3 regions of the Actinocrinis sp. genome follow, and region 3 is predicted to be linked to each of the others. Evidence: riboswitches for the same ligand, from Rfam matches in the RefSeq annotation. Region 3 holds a riboswitch; each other region holds the start of a gene.
The links. A riboswitch is a leader RNA that binds a small molecule or an ion and turns the genes downstream of it on or off. The one in region 3 is predicted to bind cyclic di-AMP.

Region 1 (3,272 bases), on a different contig from region 3:
AGCCCGCCACCTCACCCCGGTCAACAGCCCGGCCGCCGTAGCCGCCGCGATCGAGGCACTGGCAGCCCGCGCATGACACTGGCGCTCGAACACGAGGTCGTCGGCGGTCTCGGTCGGCTCCGCATCTGCTTCGAGCAGCAGGCGGAGCCGACCGCGACCACTGGTGGCTGATCGTATGAGCGGATCGGGTACCCGGGTAGATCGTGCGGACTCGGCTACGGCTTGGGCACGGCCGCGCCTGTGAGATCGACATTCCCGGCCCAGGTTCCGTACGAGCCCGTGTACCCGGTGAGGTCCCCGACGGGGCCCCACACGTTGTTCGCGAACGTGTTGTTCTCGACGTCGACGTTGATGCCCGTCTGGTTGCGCAGGTTGAAGGCGCCGCCGTTGAGGTAGTTGTCGGTGATCGAGATACCGGTGTCCGAGGAACCCCGGTCCTGGATGAAGATCGCCGCGGTGGTGTCGCTGCGGACCGGGGCGTCCACGTAGTTGCCGTCGATCACGATGTTGCCGCCGCCCTGGCTGAAGATGCCGTCCAGGTGCGTGGGCGTGCTCGCGGTACCCGTCTGCGCCAAGCCGTGAATCCAGTTGTTCTGGATGATCGAATTGTCGGTCGGATCGATGCCTTGAGGCATGCCCGACAGGTCGTCACGAATCGCGATCTGCGCCTGATTGCCGTAGGCGGACCAGATCGGGGCGACGTCCTCGCCGGAGGGCATCGTCTTTCCGGGCAGCCAGCCGACCGTGGAGTCGGTCACCTTGATCGTCGAGTTGAGCGGGCCGGACGTATCGGGGTGCCCGAGGATCGCGTACCAGGAGTCGCTGGTCCCGCCCTGGACGATCGATTGGGAGATCGTCAGGTTGCCGGTGCCGGTCCAGAAGAAGCTTCCCTTGATCCACACGTGATCGAGAGTCAGATTCGTTTGGTCACAGCGCAGGCCGAAGGACTGCCAGCCACAGCCGCTGGGGGCCGCCCCGCCTGGCTCGTAGACCTTCAGGGCGGACGTGCTCCCCAGGTAGCCCACGCTGCCAGGCTTGACGTAGCCGCCAGGCGAGGACGTCACGACGAGCGACGAAGGCACCGAGCTTGCGCTCGGGGAGGACGGCGCAGAGGTCTTGCTCGCAGAGGCAGAGGCGGAAAGCGATGGGGAAGCGGAGGCGGAAGAGGACGGCGAGGCCGACGCACTGCCGGACGTGACAGCCGGTGCCGGAGCCGAGGTCCCTGTGGACGACGGCTTGAACAGCACGTCGACCCAGTAGTTGCTCGTCTGAGGGGACGCGGTCACGGGCCGAGCAGTCGTGCCGGCGTACGTGTAGATGCCGTTGCCCTGCTGCGACGTCATCTGGTTGGCGACCAGGTCCCCGCTCTGATACGCGACCTTGAAGTAGTTGTCGTCATGCGCATAGTGACCGTGCGGAGCCAGATACGAGGCCTCGTAGGTGGTGGACGCGGTGATGTCGACCGGTGTCGCGAACATGGCGACCTGCCAGCCGGTGGTCGTCTCCTTCGTGAAGGTGACGGCGCCCAGCTGCTTTCCCGCGGCCGACCAAAGCGCTCCGACGTGGGTGCCCGTGTTGCGAGGGCCCTTGTAGAAACGGATCCCGAGAATCTGTCCCGGGACCGCGGAATGGAACCTCATGCCGACGTTGACGCTGTTGGGGTCCGACGAGTCGGCACTCGTCGGCACGGTGCTGCCGGACCACAGGCTCTGAACGGCGACAGCGGACGCGATCTGGCTCACGTAGAAGCCGACGGCGGCGGCGAGCAGCGAGAACACGACGGAAGCGATCGCTACTTTCGATCGCTTCGACCGCGGCCGTTTGGAACGTGATCGTTTCAGTCTGGGGGTCGCGTGTGCACCCATAAGGTTTTGCCGTGCCTCTCCTCCGACCGCCTACCGGGTTAGCTGACGGGTTCGGGCGGGGAGTGCTTTCACCCTACGGCGCCGTGCGCAGGCTGCCGAGGCGGCATTGCGCTCGGCAACAGGGCACGGTGCACCGATTCACCCCAGGGACGTGCGTCTTCGATGACAGTGGGTCCCCGGCTCCACGGCGTGTTGGACCGCGGGCACACCAGTTCAGAGTACCTTCGAACGCTTGAAGCGTATCGAAGGTCGGTATTGCGACACACGGGCCGCCGCGCGAAATGTGGACTCGGCGGGTGCGCCGGTGCCGCCTTTCTGACGGCGTTGACCGGACGCACGGGCTCGACTCTATGAGGCCGTCCCCGGGTCGTGCCACCACATCCCTGCGACTTCAGAGATGTTGGGGAAGTTTTTACCGAACCACTTGCGGTGCGCCATGACCTGGTCGCTCTATGCCACGACACGGATATAGATGTGATACTCGACACGCCGTCACATCCACGCTACGGCAAGGCCTGCGGCATCGTGACGACCGATTCCCGCGGAGGCGGACTGCCCGTCGTGCTCCCGTACGCCTACAGCCACGGCCACGCGTCGGTGAGGGGTGGCACTCCCGGTGTCAGTCATATATCAGAAAATCAAACCGATTCGCTGATTCAAGCCAACCGTTTCCAGCTCGGCGAATCATTGCAGGTTCTGCGTCTGTCGTGGATTTCCGGCGAATCCCTTGGAAACACGCCTCGAAGCCAAGCGGACAGAGCGTCCCGGATCGGGGCGCCGGTGCGCGGCGTTCTGTCTGCTTTCACATGGACGGGCAGGTCAGAGCGTTGGGCTGACGCCCCGTGTTGGTCATCATCTGCCGTGTCTGTATCTAACTGCTGAAGGTCCGAGGCGATCGGGCAGGCGGCAGGCAAATCCGTCATCAGGCGGGAGAGGTGCGCGGTATGGTCACACGGGCGTTGCCGGGGTCGAGATTCCGGGTTCGAAGGCTGACGGCCGCGGCCATCGCGGTCGCCACGGCCGTGGCGGGGATGGCGATCGGCGCGGTGTCCGCCGTCCCCGCCGCCGCGGCCACGTCGAACTGCACTGCCGCGTATACGGTGACGAGCAGCTGGCAGGGCGGCTTCCAGGTGGCTCTCACCGTCACCAACAACGGTCCGGCCGTGTCGAGCTGGGCGGTGGCGTTCCGGTTCCCGAGCGGCCAGACGGTCGAGAACGGCTGGAACGGCGCGTTCTCCCAGAACGGGCCGGACGTGTCGGTCGTGAACGAGAGCTACAACGGCGCGCTGGCGACCGGGGCGAGCATCAGCCTCGGGTTCATCGGCCTGGCCGGCAACACCAACAACCCGCCGGCCTACTTCACCATGAACGGATACGCCTGCAACGGCGCGGCGCAGGTGCCCTCGG
Region 2 (3,272 bases), on a different contig from region 3:
CTCGGCGGCGGCCTTGTTGGTGAAGGTGATCGCCAGGATCTCGCCGGGATGCACGTCGCGTTCGGCCAGCAGATAAGCGATGCGGTGGGTCAGCACCCGCGTCTTGCCGGAACCCGCGCCGGCCACGATGAGCAGCGGGCCGCCGGTGTGCGCGACCGCCTCACGCTGCGCCGGGTTGAGCCCGGCGAGCAGCGCCTCGGGGTCGAGATGCGAGCGGCGGGCGGCCGGGGCGAAATCCCGTTGCGATTCGGCGCGCTCGTGCTCCTCGTCGGGCGGGGGCGGCGGCGCGGACTCGTCGTCGGCCCAGGGCTCGTCCGGCAACTCGCCTTCGACCGGGAACGCGGCCGAGGAGAGCGAGGGCAGCGCGGCCTCGGCCCGCGTACGCGCCGCGCCGGGTGCGGTGGTGCGCGGCGGCTTCGGCAGGTCGAAGAGGGGCGCACCGTGGGAAGCTGAGGAACTGCTCCAACTGCTCATCAAGCACGAGTCTAGGGCCCCTGGCAGACGGATTCCGGTCGTCCGGCGGGAACATCGGCCGCAGGCCGACCGTCGACACCTTGACACCAATCTGTTCGAAGAAGTCTGCGTCGGCAAGGATCGAAAACCCGGCCGGGTAAGCAATGCACGAACAACACGGTGTGGAGTGCCGCGGCTACGCAGACGGGCCGGCGAGCGCCGCGCGACCGGCGACGAGTGATGCTGAGGCCTGAGATGCCCGCCCTTTTTTTCGACATCACGTCGGGAAGATGGCGAAGCCGCGTCGACAAGTGCGCGGCGTCGGCGGGCGGTCCGTTTTAGCCGGAAAAAGCTCCAGGCGAAACGGGCAATCGAGTACAGACCGCGGGCCGGGGCGCCGGTCGCGTGCGACGTTCCGCCAAGGGCGCGCAAGGGGCAGCACAGCAAAGGGGAGTAAAAATCCGCGGCCCCAAACCCGCCATTCGGGCGACATCTCGCTAAGGTTACGGCCCAGAAGTCAGCGAGCCTGCCGGTCCCCCGCACCGGCCGCGGGCTTCCGCGCCGAATCCCCGGCGTTGCCAGGATCGGAATATGCGTCCTCTCCCCCAAGGAGTGATATTCCGCCGGGCCGCGTCGTGGAGCCGGGGACCCATATGTCCCTCGGGGTGAGTCGCCGCGCCAGTCCCATCGGCCTTGGCCGAAGGCGACGGGCGGGGCGTAGGGCGACTTCTTCCGCCCGAACCCGTCAGCTAACCCGGTAGGCGCCGTCGGAAGAAGGAGTTATGGCGTCCCACCGCGCCCCGAAGGTATCCGGCCGGGTCACCACGACCGCGGCGACCGTGGTCGGCGTCACCGCCGGCACCGTCGCGCTGCTGCCGAGTACCAGCCAGGCGTCACCCACGCCGAGCCTCGACCAGGTCAAGGCCCAGGTCCAGCAGCTGAACGCGCAGACCGATCAGGCGACCAACCAGTACGACGCGGCCAAGGAGCAGTACGCGAAGCTCCAGCAGAAGGTCGACGGGCTCCAGGCGCAGATCACCCAGGAGCAGACCACGCTGAACTCGTTGCAGACCTCGATGGGTTTGCAGGCCGCGGCGGCCTACCGCACCGGCGGCATCTCGCCGACGCTGCAACTGGCACTGAACTCCAGCCCCGACAAGTTCCTCAGCCAGGCCGGGATCGAGAGCCAGCAGGCCGATCAGGAGGCCGTGCTGCTGAGGTCGGTGTCGCAGGACAAGGCGCAGCTGGCCCTGGACAAGAAGTTCGCCGCGCAGGCGCTCGCCCAGCAGCAGGAGGTGCTGGCCCAGGCGCAGGCCGCCAAGACCAAGATCGAGGCGACGCTCCAGTCGGAAAAGGACCTGCTGAGCAATCTGACCGCCGCGCAGCAGGCGCAAGTCACCAGCGCGGGCGGAACGACCAGCTACAGCGGGCCGCTGCCCGCCGTCTCGGGCCGGGCCGGTATCGCGGTGCGGTACGTCGAGTCGAAGGCCGCGGCGGGTGACTGGTATGCGTGGGGCGCGACGGGCCCAGACAACTTCGACTGCTCCGGGCTCATGTACGCGGCTTGGGCTGCTGCGGGTGTCCAGATACCGCGCACGTCGGAAGAGCAGTTCTCCGGTCTGAGCCAGTTCTACAGCGCTTCGCAGCTCCAGCCCGGCGACCTGGTCTTCTTCGAGGGAGACCCGCCCGGCCACGTGGCGATGTACGTCGGCAACAACATGGTCGTCCACGCTCCGCACACCGGTGCGCAGGTGCAGTACGCCTCGCTCGACCCCAGCTCCTCGAACTACATCTACATGTCCGTCGTCGGGTACGCCCGGGTCGGCTGACTCAGCCTACGGCGAGCCGCCGGCCGGAAGCTCCGGTCGAAGCCGGTTCGCCGTAGAGTACGCGCAGTAACACCACTGGTTTTACGAACCTCACGAAAAAGCGGGTGGATACGTCAAGGCCGGCCCCTCCCCCGAACCAGCCTGACAATCCGCCCCGTAGCGCCCGGACCGCCGAACCGCCGCAACCACCCACCACCTCCTCTGCGGCAAGTACCCACCCGGCGGTCCGGGCGCTCACACCTTCGCCACACAGCGGTAGCGAAGACGTCCCGGAGAGCCGCCTCTCGGGCCCTCCTTCGACCTGCCTCAGACCTCTGCGGTGGCCTCTGCGAACGCCGCCCAAAGACGCGCGTACGTGCCGCCCGCGGCGAGCAGCGCGTCGTGCGTGCCGTCCTCGACCACTCGGCCGCCGTCGAGCACCACGATCCGGTCGGCGCGCGCCGCCGTGGTCAGCCGGTGCGCGACGACGAGCGTGGTGCGGGCGCGCGAAAGCTCGTCCATCGCCCGGGTCACCGCGGCCTCGGTCGCCAGGTCCAGAGCCGCGGTCGCCTCGTCGAGCAGCAGGATGTCCGGGTCGACCAGATAAGCGCGGGCCAACGCGAGCATCTGGCGCTGACCGGCCGACAGGTTCCGGCCGCGCTCGCCGACCTGGTGCAGGTAGCCGTCGGACAGCCGGGACACGACGTCGTGCGCGCCGACCGCCCGCGCCGCCGCCTCTACCTCGGCGTCGGTGGAGTCCGGACGGCCGTATGCGATGGCGTCGCGGACCGTGCCCGGGAACAGGAACGCCTCCTGCGGCACGACGCCGAGCCGCGCGCGGTACGCGGAGAGGTCGTACTCACGCAGATCGACGCCGTCTACGCACACCACGCCGGACGTCGCGTCGTAGTACCGCGCGACCAGCTTCACGAAGGTGGACTTGCCCGCGCCGGTCTCGCCGACGAGCGCGACGGTCGTGCCCGGCTCGACGGCCAGGTCCACACCGCGCAG
Region 3 (3,272 bases):
GACCTCCTTCTCCACGGCCGGGACCGCGACGCCGTCGGCGTCACGGACCGCCCGGCCGATCAGGGTGGCGATCCGGCGCATCTCAGGCTCCTTCATCCGCTGGGCGGTGACGGTGGCGGTGCCGACGCGCAGTCCCGAGGTGACCATCGGCTTGGCCGAGTCGTAGGGCACGCAGCTGCGGTTGAGCATGATGCCGGCCCGCTCGCAGCGCATCTCCGCCTCGCGGCCGGTGACCTTCGCGCCGACGGCCGTGCGCACGCCGGCCCCGTCCCTGCCGCGCAGGTCCAATACGGCCAAATGGGTGTCCGTGCCGCCGGAGACGGCGCGCATCCCCTCCTGTTCGAGGGCTTCGGTCAGCGCGCGGGCGTTCGCCACGATCTGCGCGGCGTACTCGCGGAACTCCGGCTTGGCCGCCTCGGCGAAGGCGACCGCCTTGGCGGCGATCGCGTGCATCAGCGGCCCGCCCTGCGTGAAGGGGAAGACCGCGCGGTCGATCGCGGAGGCGAGTTCGGCGCGGCACAGGATCGCGCCGCCGCGCGGGCCGCGCAGCGTCTTGTGCGTCGTCAGGGTGACCACGTCCGCGTACGGGACCGGCGAGGGGATCACGCCGCCCGCGACGAGGCCGGCGAAGTGCGCGGCGTCGACCAGCAGGTGCGCGCCGACCTCGTCGGCGATCGCGCGGAACGCGGCGAAGTCGATCAGCCGGGCATAGGCGGTGGCCCCGCAGATGATCAGCTTCGGCCGGTGCTCGCGGGCCAGGTCGCGCACGCGGTCGTAGTCGATCAGCTCGGTCTGCTCGCTGACCGGATATCCCACGGTCTCGAACCAGGTGCCGGAGAAGTTGCCCTGCGCGCCGTGGGTGAGGTGGCCGCCGTGCGGCAGCGCCATGGCCAGGACCTTCTCGCCCGGGGTGAGCAGCGCGGCGAAGACGGCGAGGTTGGCGGCGGCGCCGGTGTGCGGCTGCACGTTGACATGGTCCGCGCCGAAGAGCGCGACGGCGCGGTCGACGGCCAGCCGTTCGGCCGCGTCCACTTGGGCGCAGCCGCCGTAGTAGCGGCGCCCGGGATAGCCCTCGGCGTACTTGTTGGACAGCACCGAGCCGAGCGCCGCCAGGACGGCCGGTGAGGCGGGGTTCTCGCTGGCGATCAGTTGCAGCGAGCTGCGCTGGCGTTCGAGCTCATCCAGCAGCACGCCCGCGATCTGCGGATCGGTGCGCACCAGCGCGCCGTAGTCGGGTCCGTAGAACGGGGCGATCGGGTCGGCGGTGTGGAGTCGGGGAGCGGCGATGGGGGACATGATCACGCTCCAAGTGTCAATGCCTCTGAGGGGAGCCCGCGCGATTTGCGGGCAGTTGCGGACTTTTCCCTCACACACTAGGACGAGAGGCACCGTCCGGCACGGGCAACAAGCCGCAATCCGACGCTCGTGTCGGCTCGGGCGCGCAGTAGTGCGTCGCTCACCGTTCGTCACGACGGTGACGCAGAGCACTAGTAAGACTTCGTACAGTGCGGAGAAAGCCGTTGCCGGTCAACGGAAAGTCGCGAATCAAGGACTGACTGTCCATGTGAGATCTGCCACACCTGCGCGAAGTTGAGTTTCCGCGGCGGATTTGCTTACGGTCGTTGCCGTCCGCCTACGCGGACACCGTGGTCGGTACGCCGAATCCTGCCCGCCGCCCACGCCGTACCCGAAACCCGACGGGCAGGAGCGGAGGAACCACTTTTCCGCCGGTGCAACGGGCGCCGCCCACCAGTGGCGGCCCGTGCGACACCGGCTCGGGGTGAATCCGCGCGACTCGCGGTAGGGCCATTTCTCCGGTCCGAATCCGACAGCTCACTTCGCAGGCGTGGGAGAGGAACGCTTTTCTTTCATGGCCATCAGTCGTGCTTTCCACGTGCCCGCGTCCGCCGGGCGCCATCGCAAGCCCTCCTACGCCCGCCGGGTGATCGCCACCGCCGCAGCCGCGGGCGCCGGCGTGACCATCCCGTTCATGGCCGCCGGCGCGGCCCACGCGTCCTCGATCAACTGGGACGCGGTCGCGCAGTGTGAGTCCGGTGGCAACTGGGCGATCAACACCGGCAACGGCTTCTACGGTGGGCTCCAGTTCACCGAGCAGACCTGGCTCGGCTACGGCGGCGGCGCCTACGCGTCGTACGCCAACCAGGCCAGCCGCACCGCGCAGATCGCGATCGCCGAGAAGGTGCTCGCCGGGCAGGGCATCGGCGCCTGGCCGGTATGCGGCCCGCACGGCTACACCTCAGGCGGCAGCTACACGACCACCAACGCGAACGGCGCGGGCTCGGGCTCCAACTCGGGCTCCAGCTCAAGCTCCGGCAGCTCGCACCAGTCGACCTACTCGGCCCCGTCGCACTCCACCTCGACGCCGAGCACCGGCTCGACCTACAGCGCCCCGGTGACCAGCGCCCCGTCGACCACCGCGACCGGCGGTCACAGCTACACCGTCGTGCCGGGCGACACGCTCTCCGGCATCGCGCAGAGCAAGGGGCTGTCGGGCTGGCAGAACCTGTACCAGGAGAACGAGTCGGTCGTCGGCTCGAACCCGAACCTGATCTTCCCGGGCCAGGTCCTGCACTTCTGAGTCGGCGCCGCAACGCTCAGGCGCTGCGCCGCCCAAACGCGAACCGCGCCCGGACCCTCGAACGGGGTCCGGGCGCGGCTAGTCCGTCACACAGCCGTATCTGTGCCAGCACGTCTGACGTGACGGTATGTCAGCGCGTGATGTTCGGCACCACCTTGGCGATTTCCTCGAAGCTCAGCGCGCCCTCGCGCAACAGCTTCGGAACGTCCCCGGTCAAATCGACGATCGACGACGGCACGCTGTCCGCCGTCGGCCCGCCGTCCAGGTAGATCTCCACGGACGTGCCGAGCTGGTCCTGCGCGGCGGACGCCGTCTGCGCCGGGGGCTGCCCGGAGCGGTTGGCCGAGGAAACGCCCATCGGGCCGACCTCGGTGAGCAGCTCGATGGCGACCGGGTGCAGCGGCATCCGCAGCGCGACGGTGCCGCGGGCGTCGCCCAGGTCCCACTGCAACGAGGGCTGGTGGCGGGTGACGATCGTCAGCGCGCCGGGCCAGTAGGCGTCGACCAGGTCCCAGCCGCCCTCCGGGAACTGCGCGACCAGGCCGTGCAGCGTGGCCGGCGCGCCGACCAACACCGGCACCGGCATGTCCCGGCCGCGGCCCTTCGCGGCCAGCAGCGAGGCGACCCCGCCCGCCGAGAACGCGTCCGCGCCGATGCCGTACACCGTGTCGGT

Region 1: another riboswitch for cyclic di-AMP. It lies ahead of VGS97_RS15710 (DUF4082 domain-containing protein); the one in region 3 lies ahead of VGS97_RS15405 (transglycosylase family protein).
Region 2: another riboswitch for cyclic di-AMP. It lies ahead of VGS97_RS12245 (C40 family peptidase); the one in region 3 lies ahead of VGS97_RS15405 (transglycosylase family protein).

The regions. Positions count from the first base shown of each region.
Region 1 is NZ_DASYZI010000254.1:9,799-13,070, reverse strand. It holds gene VGS97_RS15715 (alpha/beta hydrolase) at 1-76, shown strand, start outside; gene VGS97_RS15710 (DUF4082 domain-containing protein) at 216-1,778, opposite strand; cyclic di-AMP (ydaO/yuaA leader) riboswitch at 1,878-2,081, opposite strand; gene VGS97_RS15705 (cellulase family glycosylhydrolase) at 2,810-3,272, shown strand, end outside.
Region 2 is NZ_DASYZI010000194.1:2,647-5,918, forward strand. It holds gene pcrA (DNA helicase PcrA) at 1-363, opposite strand, end outside; cyclic di-AMP (ydaO/yuaA leader) riboswitch at 1,065-1,232, shown strand; gene VGS97_RS12245 (C40 family peptidase) at 1,236-2,282, shown strand; partial or broken gene VGS97_RS12250 (ABC transporter ATP-binding protein) at 2,589-3,272, opposite strand, start outside.
Region 3 is NZ_DASYZI010000251.1:30,234-33,505, forward strand. It holds gene glyA (serine hydroxymethyltransferase) at 1-1,296, opposite strand, end outside; cyclic di-AMP (ydaO/yuaA leader) riboswitch at 1,670-1,862, shown strand; gene VGS97_RS15405 (transglycosylase family protein) at 1,871-2,599, shown strand; gene VGS97_RS15410 (L-threonylcarbamoyladenylate synthase) at 2,730-3,272, opposite strand, start outside.